3 regions of the Streptomyces sp. NPDC001904 genome follow, and region 3 is predicted to be linked to each of the others. Evidence: riboswitches for the same ligand, from Rfam matches in the RefSeq annotation. Region 3 holds a riboswitch; each other region holds the start of a gene.

What was found. A riboswitch is a leader RNA that binds a small molecule or an ion and turns the genes downstream of it on or off. The one in region 3 is predicted to bind cobalamin.
Region 1: linked by a shared signal. The riboswitch ahead of ABT127_RS30815 ((2Fe-2S) ferredoxin domain-containing protein) and the one ahead of ABT127_RS34205 (cobalamin biosynthesis protein) in region 3 are both predicted to bind cobalamin.
Region 2: linked by a shared signal. The riboswitch ahead of ABT127_RS11040 (CbtB domain-containing protein) and the one ahead of ABT127_RS34205 (cobalamin biosynthesis protein) in region 3 are both predicted to bind cobalamin.

The regions. Positions count from the first base shown of each region.
Region 1 covers NZ_JBEOYI010000024.1:116,812-121,219, forward strand. Annotated here, with positions in the region: gene scpA (methylmalonyl-CoA mutase) at 1-434, shown strand, start outside; gene meaB (methylmalonyl Co-A mutase-associated GTPase MeaB) at 447-1,445, shown strand; gene ABT127_RS30810 ((2Fe-2S)-binding protein) at 1,455-2,129, opposite strand; gene ABT127_RS30815 ((2Fe-2S) ferredoxin domain-containing protein) at 2,126-2,515, opposite strand; cobalamin riboswitch at 2,577-2,699, opposite strand; gene ABT127_RS30820 (patatin-like phospholipase family protein) at 2,813-4,045, opposite strand; gene ABT127_RS30825 (zf-HC2 domain-containing protein) at 4,213-4,408, opposite strand, start outside.
Region 2 covers NZ_JBEOYI010000005.1:373,602-378,009, reverse strand. Annotated here, with positions in the region: gene ABT127_RS11045 (ATP-binding protein) at 1-1,221, opposite strand, end outside; cobalamin riboswitch at 1,703-1,838, shown strand; gene ABT127_RS11040 (CbtB domain-containing protein) at 1,878-2,099, shown strand; gene ABT127_RS11035 (CbtA family protein) at 2,125-2,880, shown strand; gene ABT127_RS11030 (histidine phosphatase family protein) at 2,974-3,588, opposite strand; gene cobF (precorrin-6A synthase (deacetylating)) at 3,893-4,408, shown strand, end outside.
Region 3 covers NZ_JBEOYI010000031.1:65,563-69,970, forward strand. Annotated here, with positions in the region: gene ABT127_RS34195 (inorganic phosphate transporter) at 1-804, shown strand, start outside; gene ABT127_RS34200 (hypothetical protein) at 821-1,042, shown strand; cobalamin riboswitch at 1,257-1,407, shown strand; gene ABT127_RS34205 (cobalamin biosynthesis protein) at 1,468-2,403, shown strand; gene ABT127_RS34210 (cobyric acid synthase) at 2,400-3,911, shown strand; gene ABT127_RS34215 (putative cobaltochelatase) at 4,078-4,408, shown strand, end outside.

The sequences.
Region 1 (4,408 bases), on a different contig from region 3:
AGGAGTTCGCCGAGGCCGAGGGGCGCCGGCCGCGCATCCTCGTGGCCAAGATGGGGCAGGACGGGCACGACCGCGGCCAGAAGGTGATCGCGACCGCCTTCGCCGACCTGGGCTTCGACGTCGACGTCGGCCCGCTGTTCCAGACCCCGGCCGAGGTGGCGCGGCAGGCCGTCGAGGCGGACGTGCACATCGTCGGGGTGTCGTCCCTGGCCGCCGGGCACCTCACCCTCGTACCGGCGTTGCGCGAGGCGCTCGCCGAGGAGGGGCGCGAGGACATCATGATCGTGGTGGGCGGGGTGATCCCGCCGCAGGACGTGCCCACGCTCCTGGAGATGGGAGCCGCCGCCGTCTTCCCGCCCGGCACCGTGATCCCGGACGCGGCGCACGACCTGGTGGCGCGCCTCGCGGCGGACCTCGGGCACGACGACCAGTGAGCCGGTGACGGTGTGCCCATCGATCTCGATACGTACGTCAAGGGTGTCCTGGCCGGCAAGCGGGCGGTGGTCGCGCGGGCGATCACCCTCGTCGAGTCCACGCGCCCCCAGCACCGGCGCCTGGCGCAGGAGTTGCTGACGGAGCTGCTGCCGTACAGCGGCCGGGCCCGCCGGATCGGCGTCAGCGGGGTGCCGGGGGTCGGGAAGTCGACGTTCATCGACGCGTTCGGCTCCCTGCTCACCGGGCGCGGTCACCGGGTGGCCGTGCTCGCGGTCGATCCGTCGTCCAGCCGCACGGGCGGTTCCATCCTGGGCGACAAGACGCGGATGGAACGTCTCGCGGTCGATCCGGCCGCCTTCGTGCGTCCCTCCCCCACGGCCGGGACGCTCGGTGGTGTCGCCAAGGCGACGCGGGAGTCGATCGTCGTCATGGAGGCCGCCGGATACGACGTGGTCCTGGTGGAGACGGTCGGCGTGGGCCAGTCGGAGACTGCGGTCGCCAACATGGTCGACACGTTTCTGCTGCTGTCGCTGGCGCGGACCGGTGACCAGTTGCAGGGCATCAAGAAGGGTGTCCTCGAGCTCGCCGACGTCATCGCGGTGAACAAAGCGGACGGGCCGCATGAGCGCGACGCGCGCTCGGCGGCGCGGGAACTGTCGGGCGCGCTGCGCCTGATGCACGGCAAGGACGCGTTCTGGACGCCTCCGGTGCTGTCGTGCAGCGCCCGCGAGGAGAGCGGACTCGACGAGGTCTGGGAGCGGATCGAGCAGCATCGCACGCTCCTCGACTCGACGGGACGTCTCGCAGAGAGGCGCCGCACGCAGCAGGTCGACTGGACGTGGACGATGGTGCGCGACGAACTCCTCGGCCGGCTGCACGCCGATCCCGCGGTACGGGCGCTCACCCCCGGTCTGGAGCGGCGGGTCCGCGACGGTGACCTCACCGCGACGCTGGCCGCCGAGCAGATCCTGGACACCTTCCGGAAAGGGGAGGCGGAGGTCGGGGACTGACGCGGCCGGTCAACCGGTCAGGCAGCAGTCCCCGCACGTGCCGCCGCCCGGGGCACGGTAGAAGAGACAACAGCTGTTGCGGCGGAACGTCAGCCGGGGCCCGGTGATCCGCCCGGTGCCCCGCAGCCGGCCCGTCTCCAGGAGCTCGCGGGTCAGGCGGGTGAGCGGGCCGCGCAGGGCGGGCCGGGTGCGCAGCAGTTGCGCCGCCGAACCGACCAGCGCGGACGCCGAGTTCCCGGCCAGCAGGCCCGGCGCCACCTTGACGCTGAGGCCGGCCTCCACGTCGCGCAGCACGTCGTCGACCTCCGCGTGGACGGCTTCGACCGGCGACGGCAGCCGCTCCGCGAGCCGTCCCCGCGGTGCGGTCAGCCGCAGGTCCGTCCCGTCGCCGGACCACTCCACGGCACTCATCGTCGGCACGATCCCGTGCAGGAGCGCGCAGGCGAGGACCGGTGACCACAGCCGGGCCGCGAGTCCGAGATGCGCGACGGAGACGCCGACACGCAACTCGGCCGTCCCGAAACGGTCGTTGACCGCTCGGGCGCGGGCGGCGAACCCGTCGCGGAGACCACCGCCGTCGTCGGTGTCCCGGGTCGCGGGGGTGTCGAGGGCGAAGAATCCACCGAGCCGCGCGACGTCGCGCAGCGCCTCGGCGACCTGCTCCGGCCGGGCCTCGTCCGTCATGAGGTGGTGGCGGTGCGGCGCGGCGGTTCGATGAGGTAGAGGTCGAGGATGTCGGGCCGGGCCGCGACGCCCGGGCCTCCTGCCCGTACCCAGTCCGCTATGTCCTCGGTGGCGTCGGGGTCGTTGACGAGGCCGAGCCACACCGGGCGGGCGCCTGCCGCCCGCCCGGCCGTCGAGGGCTGTACGACGACGACGTTGGCCTGCTCGCAGACGTCGAGGCAGGCGGAGATCCGCACCGGGGCGATCTCGCGCAGCCGCGCGGTCTGGGCCGCGTGATCGGCGTTGACCTTGACGGTGCCGCAGCAGCAGTCGCGGCACACCACCACCCGGCACGGGACCGCCCGGCCCCCGGTCGCCACGGTCTCGTCGGCGAGCCGTTCAGGCATGCCGTGTCCTTCCTCTCGCCGGGGAGTTCCGCCCCGGGGTGCTTCGAGGAGGCGACAGCCTGAGTCTCCTGGCTCTCGGGTCCGCGCTCGTCCCGGCCTTCCCACCCGCGCGGGGCAGTGGCTCGTCGGGATCCGCTCGCCGATCACAGTGGCGGTACCGCACCGGATTCGCACCGGTTTCCTCGGGCGGCTGCCGCCCATGTCCTCGGCCATCATGCCATCCGTGCGGGCACCGCGACCGGCCCGCCCGGCTGCCTGGCAGGTTCACCGGGCAGAACGCGGCGGGACGTTCGGCGGCTAGGCGGAGTCGGTGCGCCACAGCTTGCCCGGATCGTCGCCCGCCTCGTCGAGGATGATCCGGGCGTCCCGTACGCCGAGATTGATGGCCTCGCTGGTGAACTCCGGTTCGAAGAAGAGGTAGCTGAGCAGTTCGCCCCGGCTCCGTCCCGGGCCCAGGAGCGCGGCGAGGAACATCAGGTCGGGGTTGGTCAGCCGGCGGATGCCCCGGAAGCAGGTGTCCAGGACGTATTCCGCCTTCTCGCCGAGCTGATCCCCCTGGCCGGGCGGCGGCCCGCCGAAGAGGTACTCGACGACGGTGTACGGGCGTCCGCGCGGGCTGATCCGTTCCGCCCCGGACTCGAGCAACTCGTCCACCTTGCCGAGCGTGCGCGTGTCCTCCACCATGCGATCGCCCATCAGGCCCGTGACGATCTGGGCGACGACGTCCTGGACGGACGGCGCGGCTTCGTTCCCGCAGTCCACGAGGCGGGGCAGGTCGCGCAGCGGGGTGGTGGCGACGATCACGACCCGGCGGGCGCCGAGCGAGATCGTCGGCTTGATGGGGGCGTTGAGGCGTACGCCTCCGTCCATGTACCAGCAGCCGGAGGGTCCGACCCTGACGGGCGGGAACGCCACGGGAATCGCCGCGGACGCCATCACGTGGTCCACGTCCAGGACGGTCCGGGTGTAGTCGACCGCCCGGTCGGTGTCGGAGTCCGGCAGCCGGGCCGCGGCGGGTCCCTCGGCGAAGATCTCCGTGCGGCCGCTGCCACAGGCCGTCGTGGCCACGGCCACGCCCTGGACCGCACCGCTCGCGGTGTTGGCGTGGAGCTGGTCCCAGTCCACCTTCGTCCGCAAGGTCGCCCGCAGGGGGCTCGTGTCGAGCAGGCCCGCCAGGGGGGAGCTGGACGGGTTCACCACGCGCGTCAGGCACTGCCGAAGGAGCATGGGCAAGGCTGTCAGCAGCAGCGGCCGGTACACCTGATCCTTCGTCACTCCCTGCCAGGCGGCGATGACTTCGTCGGCGGCCCGGCGGGCGGGCAGGTGTGCGCGCGAGGCGAAGAGCACCGCGTTGAGCGCACCGGCGCTGGTGCCGGTGAACATCGTCGGCCGCTGCCCCCACGCGTCGAGCTCCGGCAACAGGGTCGCCAGCATGCCGGCCTCGTACGCACCCCGCGCCCCGCCCCCTGCGAGCACGACGCCGATGTCACCGCCGGCCGAGGCCGGCGCGGCGGGTTCGTCCTCGGGCATCGTCCCTCCCTGATCGACGGCGCTCGGGCGCGGTCGAAAGGGGTGTGCCGTACGCCATCGGCCGCCTGGACGATGCCACTACGGCCCGCGGAAGGGCGCAACGGCGGAACCGGCCATCCCTCCTGGCCGGGAGTGCCGTCGTCAGGGCGGCGTACCTCCGTGCGGTGCTAGAGGCGACTCATCGATGCCATCGCGTACAGCAGCTCGACGGCGGCCGTGGGGTCGCCCTGCTGGCTCTTGGCCGCTTCCCGGGGTGAGAGGTGGCCCGCCGCGACCCGGCAGAACTCCACTTCGGGCAGGACGATGTGGCTGACGCAGTTGTCCGGACCGGCCGGGCCGTCGGCGGCGTCCAACGGCAGGTAC
Region 2 (4,408 bases), on a different contig from region 3:
GGACGGGGTGTCGATCTTGCGGGCCGAGAGCGTGCCCCGCTGGAGGGCGCCGAGGCTGCGGCCCGAGGTGCGCGGCGCTCCCTCGGAGGCCGGGAACGCGGGCCGGCGGGGCGACGCGTCCGGCACGCTCGCGATGGGGGACTGGCGCTCGCCCCGCTTCGGCAGCCCGTGCACCGTGCGCTTCGGGGCCTCGGTACGCGTCTCGGAACGGGTCTCCGCCGGCGGCTCGGCCTGCTGCTCGGGCGGCGGCTGCTCCTGGGGGGCCGGGGTCCGACGGATGCGGCTGACGGGTGCCTCGGTCCTCGGCGGCGTCTCCTCCATGGTCCACAGCTCCTCGGGCAGCAGCACGACGGCGCGGACACCGCCGTACCGGGAGACTCCGGTGACATCCACCTTGAAGCCGTACTGGCGGGCGATCAGACCGATGACGGGGAAGCCGAACTTGGGCTGGGTACCGAGCTGCGACAGGCGGGGCACGTCGTCGCCGGAGAGCAGCGCGGTCGCGCGCTGCCGGTCCTCGTCGCTCATGCTGACGCCCGCGTCGTCGATGATGATGCAGAGGTTGTTCTGGATCCGCTGGAAGGTCACCTCGATCGGCGCGTCCTGCTGCGAGAAGCTGGCAGCGTTGTCGAGGAGTTCGGCCACGGCGAGGGCGACCGGCGCGACCGCGGACGCCTTCAGCGCGAGACCGGTCTGCTGCATGATCGCGACCCGGCTGAAGTTGCGGATCTGGCCCTGGGCGCTGCGGACCACGTCGTAGACGCTGGCCGCCCTGTTGCGGCGCCCGAGGGGCGCGCCGCACATCACGGCGATGCCCTGGGCCTTGCGCGCCATCTGGGCGTTGGAGTGGTTCACGTCCAGGAGGTCGCTGAGGACGGCGTGACCTCCGTACCGCTGCTGCACGGCGTGCAGCAGGGTGGTCTGCTCGGCCGCGAGGCTCTGCAGGAAGCTGGCGGCGCCCTTGAGGACCGCCTTGGTGTTCTCCTCGGCGTCTTCCTTCGCGGCGAGGATCGCGCTCTCGCGCTCGGTCCAGATCCTCTGCAACTCGGCCGAAGAGCCGTGGAGTTGGCGTTCCAGAGCACTCAGCTGCTGACGCAGATCTGCTTCCGACCGCTGCTTCTTCGCCGCGAGCGCTCTACTGCGGATGGTGAGTGCCACAACGGCGGCGACGGATATCGCCGCTATCGCAACCAGGCACCACACCAGTGCGTCTTGTGTCATGGAAACCTTTCTCGGCGCATGGCGACAGATGCACTTCGTCAGGGCCCGCGACACGGCCCAGAGCGTCACCCGATCGGCGATGCACACACGCGAGCACATCGCAAGAAGGCGCGCAGGACGAGTGGATCAAGATCGCGGATGCCGGGATGCTATCACCGTGATCCACCCTCAGATTCCGCGCGCACACCGGCCTTTGGGGGCCGGGAAAGCGCAAGCTCACCCGCGTGCGAGCGTCTGTGGGGGCCGCCGTCGGCAGCCTCGCGCGACTGTGCCGCCTTGATCGACGCGCGGATTTGGACGGTGCGTTGACAAAAGTCGTCGACGCCCGTTCGCGGCGCGACCCGAAGGCACTCTCAGGGGGTACGGGGTGTCGACAGCTCCGCACATTGCCTCCCAAAGGCTGTTTTCAGCCACCGTGATGCCGGAAGTTGGCCGGAAGGCTCACCGGGTGTCTCCGTCCGCCCTTGGCCATGCACGCGACAGAAGGTAATGTCGTGCCGTTATCGACGACGGTCGACGGAAGCCGGTGGGAATCCGGCACGGTCGCGCCACTGTGAGCGCGCAGCCCTCGTGGGGCTGTGCGTGAGTCAGACCCGGGACGGTCGTCCATGTGCACCACCGAGACGGGACGCGAACTCCCGAAGGAGGCCCTGCCAATGGCGCAGCATGTCGCCCAGCCGACCGCCACCACTCCTGTCATACCGGCCAAGCTGCCGCTGAAGGCGATCGCCCCCTGGGCCGCTTTCTTCGGCATCCTGATGCTTGTCCTGCTGTACTTCGTCGGCGCCGAACAGGGCGCCACCTCCGTGTTCAGCGGGGCGGGTGTGCACGAGTGGGTGCACGACGCCCGTCACCTGCTCGGCTTCCCCTGCCACTGAGAAGGCGGAGGAACGTCGCACTCCCATGAACTCAACCACCGTACGCAATCTGCTCGTTCGGGGGATGCTCGCCGGTCTCGCGGCCGGCGTGCTCGCCCTCCTCATCTCCTACTGGCTCGGTGAGCCGCTGGTCGAGAAGGCCATCGGCTTCGAGGAGGGCCACGCCGGTCACTCCCACGGCGACGAGGTCGAACTCGTCTCCCGCGGCCTGCAGTCCACGGCCGGACTGGCCACCGGCGTCCTCGTCTACGGCGTCGCCTTCGGCGGCATCGCCGCACTCGCCTACTGCTTCGCGCTCGGCCGGGTCGGCCGCTTCGGCCCGCGTGCGACGGCCCTGCTGCTGTCGGGCTGCGCGCTGCTGGCCGTGTACGTCGTCCCGTTCCTGAAGTACCCCGCCAATCCGCCCGCCGTCGGCAACGCCGACACCATCGGCAAGCGGACCACCCTGTACTTCCTGATGATGGTGCTCAGCGTCCTCCTCGCGGTCGCGGCCACCCTGCTCGGCAAGCGGCTCGCGCCGCGTCTCGGCACCTGGTGGGCGACCGTCGTCGCCGTTCTCGCCTTCGCCGTGGTCGTCGGCCTGGCCTTCCAGTTCCTGCCCGTGATCAACGAGGTGCCCGAACACTTCCCGGCCGCCGTGCTCTGGCGCTTCCGGCTCTCGGCGCTCGCCATCCAGATCACGCTGTGGACCGGATTCGGGCTGCTCTTCGGAGAGCTGGCCGAGCGTCTGCTCAACCCCAAGCCCGCCGCGGCCCGTCAGGCGGTCCCGGCAGCGAACTGAACCGACCGGTCGAGCAAGCGCGACCGAGCCGGACGAGAGAGGGCCCGCGGATCCGTCCGCGGGCCCTCTCTCGTCGGCCCGGATGCCGGGCCGCTACCGCGACGGCGGCTCCTGGGAGTCTTCCGCGGCGAGAGGCCGGCCCGAGCGCAGGTTCCAGCGGCCGTCGCGGCCGCTCAGCTCGGTCACGGTCAGCGGCGCCACGTCGCAGCGCCAGAAGGCCGACAGGGGCGCCCCCAGCGCGTGCACCACGGCGGCACGCGCCAGCTCGGGCTCCACGACACCGATGACGAGCCCGCCGTCGGGCACCCCCGTCCGGTCGCCGAGCGTGTCCAGCCACCGCGACACCCGCGCACACACATCGGCGACCGACTCCCCGCCCCCGGCCCGGAACTCCGGATCCCCGAGCCAGCGGCCCACCTCCTGCGGCGATGTCTCCATCACCTCGGTCAGGGTCCGGCCGCGCCAGCTCCCGGTGTCCGGAGCGGCCAGCGCCTCCGGCTCGACGGCCGCGCCGAGCCCCAGCAGCCCGGCGGTCTCCCGGCAGCGCCGGCTCCCGGAGGCGACGGCGAGCGCGGGCGTCGGCAGGGCCGGGGCCGCGGCGCGTGCGGCCGCGCGGCCGGCGGCGTCCAGCGCGGCCCCGTCGTCGAACCGGGCCTGGCGCAGCGAGGCGTTCAGCGCGGGCGAGACGAACCAGACGCGGCGGGTCATGGCGCGTTCCTTCTTTCCGGAGTCCTGGGAGGCATCGCTGGGCGCGGGGCATCGCCGGGCGCGCCCCGGGTGAGCTCGTGCGCGTACGGAACGGCTCGTACGGCTCGTAGGGGACGGCCCCTTACGGAGAGGGCGCGCCGGGCGCCGAGCGGCCCTGCCGAACCTAGCATTCGCCTCTTCCCGGGTCGGGCCGATCTCGCCGCCGTGACCTGTACGGATCCCGGCGCCGCGGCCCGGCGTCGCGGGGGCCGCGGACCAGGGGCCCGCACGGGGCCCGCGCGCCGCGAACTGCGAGACTGTGGTCATGGGCACGCAGAACACGCAGGGCACGCAGAGCACCGAAGAGCGCACGATCCTCGTCATCGGGATCGGTGCCGGTGACCCGGACCACCTCACCCTCCAGGCCGTGAAGGCGATCCGGCGCGCCGACGTCTTCTTCGTCGTCGGCAAGGGGGCCGACAAGTCCGCGCTCACGGACCTGCGCCACCAGATGCTGGAGGAGCACGCCGAGGCCCCGTACCGGGTGGTGGAGGTCGAGGACCCGAGCCGGAACCGCCGCCCCATGGACCGCTCCGCCTACACGTCCACCATCGAGGACTGGCGGGCCCGGCGCGGGGACCTCTTCGAGCGGCTGATGCTGGACGAGCTGGAGCCGGGGCAGACGGGTGCGTTCCTCGTGTGGGGCGACCCGTCGCTCTACGACAGCACCCTGGGCATCCTCTCCGACATCGAGACCCGCGGCCGGGTCTCCGCGGTCGTCGAGGTGGTCCCCGGCATCACCAGCGTGTCCACGCTCGCCGCGCGCCACCGCATCCCGCTC
Region 3 (4,408 bases):
CGGATCAGCGCCAAGACCGACGCGAAGGCCACCAGCAAGGGGTACCGCGCCGGCCAGATCGCCTCGGCCGGACTCGTCTCCCTCGCGCACGGCACGAACGACGCGCAGAAGACGATGGGCATCATCACCCTCGCCCTGATCACCGGCGGGGTCATCGCCCCCGACGCCGACCCGCCGCTGTGGGTCATCGTCTCGGCCGGTACGGCCATCGCGCTCGGCACGTACCTGGGCGGCTGGCGGATCATCCGCACCATGGGCAAGGGCCTCACCGACCTCGCCCCGCAGCAGGGCTTCGCCGCCCAGACGTCCGCCGCGACGGCGATCCTCGCCTCCTCGCACATCGGCTTCTCGCTCTCCACCACCCAGGTCTGCTCCGGCGCCGTCATGGGCTCCGGTCTCGGCCGCAAGGGCGGCGTCGTCCGCTGGTCGACCGCGACCCGGATGTTCGTCGCGTGGGGTCTGACCCTGCCGGCCGCCGGTCTGGTCGGCGCGGGCGCCGAGTTCCTCACCAAGCAGGGCCCGTGGGGCGTCGGCCTCACCGCCGCGCTGCTCGTGGTCGGCTCGGGCGTCATCTGGAAGCTCTCGCGCCGCGACTCCATCGACCACACGAACGTCACCGCCGACGAGGTCGGCTCCGCCGCCGAGCCCACCGCGGAGCCCGCGGGCGTCGTGACCACGGCCATCGCCGCGGTCACCCCGCCGCCGGTCGGCACCCTGGTCATCGGGGAGTCGGAAGACGTGAAGGCGACCATCCCGGCCCCCGCGCCGGCCGACCCCGCGCGCCCCGCCGGCGCCACGCTGTAAGGGAGCAGGACCAGCTATGAAGATCGACTGGGCGGCCCTCGGTTCCGTGTTCGGCGTCAGCCTCGTGGTGACCGTGGCCCTGGTGGGCCTGTTCACCCTCGGCATCGTCGGCCTCTCCAAGAAGGAGTCGGCGGCGCAGCGGGGCGACTCCGCGGCACTCGTCACCTCCGGCGCGTACGCGTGCTTCGCGGCCTGCGCCGCGGCCGTGGCGTACGGGATCTTTCTGATCGTGGCCTGAGCCGCGACAGCCCTTTCGGCGGGCCCGGACCTCCTTGGTCCGGGCCCGCCGTGTCTGCGTGTGCCGCGGCCTGTCCCGTGCCGGGTGCCGCTCTCGTCGTGGCCGGTCGCGCAGTTCCCCGCGCCCCCGAGGCATCCGCTGACGCGCGGCGTGTCTTTTCGGGGCGCGGGAACCCTGTGGACCTCCCCACACTCTCCCGCCCCAGGTCAACAGCAAGTTGACGCACCTTCGCGGAGCGTGGTGCACTTCCAACGCCATATACGGCAGCAGGTGAGGAAGCCGGTGCGAATCCGGCGCGGTCCCGCCACTGTGAGTCCCCGGTCGTCCGGGGGCGAGCCAGGAACTCCCGCTGCCGGTCTCGTCGAACCAGGGCGTGGACACCCTGAGTGAGGACAACTACCGCCATGTTCGCCCCGCGCGGCGTCATGCGGTCCGGGCGCGTGTTCGCGTACGGGGCCGCCGCAGGACTGTTGAGCGATCTGCTCGTCGGTGATCCGCGCCGTGGGCACCCCGTCGCAGGGTTCGGGCGGGCCGCGGGCGCCGTCGAGCGGAGGCTGTGGCGCGACCACCGCGGCTGGGGCGCGCTGCACACGCTGGTGTGCGCCGGTGGCGCCGCCGCCGTGGGAGCCGTCGCCTCGCGTGCCGTACGCCGCTCCCCCGCCGCCGCCGTCGCGCTGACGGCCGCCGCGACCTGGGCCGTGGTCGGCGGGACCTCGCTGGGCCGGGAGGCGCGGGCGGTCGGCTCCGCGCTGGAGGCCGGGGACGTGGAACTGGCCCGGGAACTGCTGCCGCGGCTGTGCGGGCGCGACCCGCAGGGCCTGGACGCGGACGGGATCGCCCGGGGCGTCGTCGAGTCGGTCGCCGAGAACACCTCCGACGCCGTGGTGGGCGCGCTGGTGTGGGGCGCCGTCGGCGGGGTGCCGGGGCTGCTCGCCTTCCGCGCCGTGAACACGCTCGACGCGATGGTCGGGCACAAGTCTTCGAAGTACCGCCGGTTCGGCTGGGCCTCCGCACGCCTCGACGATGTCGTGGGCTGGCCCGGGGCCCGGCTCACCGGCGCCCTCGCCGTCCTCGCCGGCGGGCGCCCCCGCGCCGCGCTGGCCGCGTGGCGGGCGGACGCCGGACAGCACCCGAGTCCCAACGCCGGGGTCGTCGAGGCCTCCTTCGCGGGGGCGCTCGGGGTACGGCTCGGCGGCACCCTGTCCTACGCGGGACGGGTCGAGCACCGGCCGGTGCTGAACGGTACGGGCCGGGCGGTCCGGGTGACCGATGTGGAACGGGCCGCGCGGCTGTCGCGGCGGGTGAGTGTGCTGGCGCTGGGAGTCTGTGTGGGCGGGCGGTTGCTGTGGAGTCGTCGATGAACCGGGGCGGGCTGCTGGTGGCGGGCACCACCTCCGATGCCGGGAAGAGTGTCGTCACCGCCGGGATCTGCCGGTGGCTGGTGCGGCAGGGCGTGAAGGTCGCGCCGTTCAAGGGGCAGAACATGTCCCTCAATTCGTTCGTCACCCGCGAGGGCGCCGAGATCGGCCGGGCGCAGGCGATGCAGGCGCAGGCCGCCCGTGTCGAGCCGACCGCGCTGATGAACCCGGTGCTGCTCAAGCCCGGCAGCGACCGCAGCAGCCAGGTCGTGCTCATGGGCAGGCCGGTGGGCGAGATGAGCGCACGGGGCTATCACGGGTCGCGCCAGGAAGCGCTGCTGGACACCGTGGTGGGGTGCCTGGAGGAACTGCGGGGCAGTCATGATGCCGTGATCTGTGAAGGCGCGGGCTCGCCCGCCGAGATCAATCTGCGGCGCACCGACATCGTGAACATGGGCGTCGCGCGGGCCGCGCGGCTGCCGGTGCTGGTGGTCGGGGACATCGACCGGGGCGGTGTCTTCGCCTCGTTCTTCGGGACGACGGCGCTGCTCGCGCCGGAGGACCAGGAGCTGCTCGCCGGGTATCTGGTGAACAAGTTCCGCGGTGACGTGACACTGCTGGAGCCCGGCCTCGACATGCTCAAGTCCCTCACCGGGCGCGCCACTTACGGCGTGCTGCCGTATCAGCACGGGCTCGGCATCGACGAGGAGGACGGGCTGCGGGTCTCCCTGCGGGGCGCGGTCCGCGAGTCCGTCGTCGCGCCGCCCGCCGGTGCGGACGTGCTGCGGGTCGCGGTGTGCGCGGTGCCGCTGATGTCGAACTTCACCGATGTGGACGCGCTGGCCGCCGAGCCGGGTGTCGTCGTGCGGTTCGTGGACCGGGCCGAGGAACTCGTCGACGCCGACCTGGTGGTGGTGCCGGGCACCCGCGGGACCGTGAAGGCCCTGGAGTGGCTGCGCGAGCGCGGGCTCGCGGACGCGCTGGCCCGGCGGGCCGCGGAGGGCCGGCCCGTGCTCGGCATCTGCGGCGGCTTCCAGGTGCTCGGCGAGCGCATCGAGGACGAGGTCGAGTCGCGCGCCGGGGTCGTCGACGGGCTCGGACTGCTGCCCGTACGGGTGCGGTTCGCCGCCGAGAAGACGCTCGCCCGGCCGGTGGGCGAGGCGCTCGGCGCGTACGTCGAGGGGTACGAGATCCACCACGGGGTCGCCGACGTGCTGGGCGGGGAGGCCTTCCTGGACGGGTGCCGGGTGGGTGCCGTGTGGGGGACGCACTGGCACGGGTCGCTGGAGTCGGACGACTTCCGGCGGGCCTTTCTGCGGGAGGTCGCCCAGGCCGCCGGGCGGCGGTTCGTGCCGGCGCCGGACACGTCCTTCGCCGACCTGCGCGAGGAGCAGCTGGACCGGCTCGGGGATCTCATCGAGCGGCACGCCGACACGGATGCGCTGTGGCGGTTGATCGAGGGGGGTGCCCCGGCGGGGCTGACGTTCGTTCCCCCGGGAGCGCCGTCGTGAGTGCCGGGCGGGAAGGTCGCCCCCGCCGCCCCTTCCCGTCCCGTCCCCGGGGGCCGCGCCCCCGGACCCCCATGGGTTCGTTCTCGTGTGCGCGTTCGTGGGGGTTGAGCGCGCAGTTCCCCGCGCCCCTGACGGGGCGCCTCAACTCCACGGAGGATCAAGGCTGATGGCTGTCCCTTATCCGTTCAGCGCCGTCGTCGGGCAGGACGATCTGCGGCTCGCTCTTCTGCTCAACGCCGTGTCGCCCGCCGTCGGCGGTGTGCTCGTGCGCGGGGAGAAGGGGACCGCCAAGTCCACGGCCGTGCGCGCCCTTTCGACCCTGATGCCGAGCGTCGCGGTCGTCCCCGGGTGCCGGTTCTCGTGCGATCCCGCGGCGCCCGACCCGCAGTGCCCCGACGGGCCGCACGCGGCGGCCGGGCAGGTCGAACGGCCCGCCCGCACGGTCGAGTTGCCGGTCGGTGCTTCCGAGGACCGGCTCGTCGGCGCGCTCGACATCG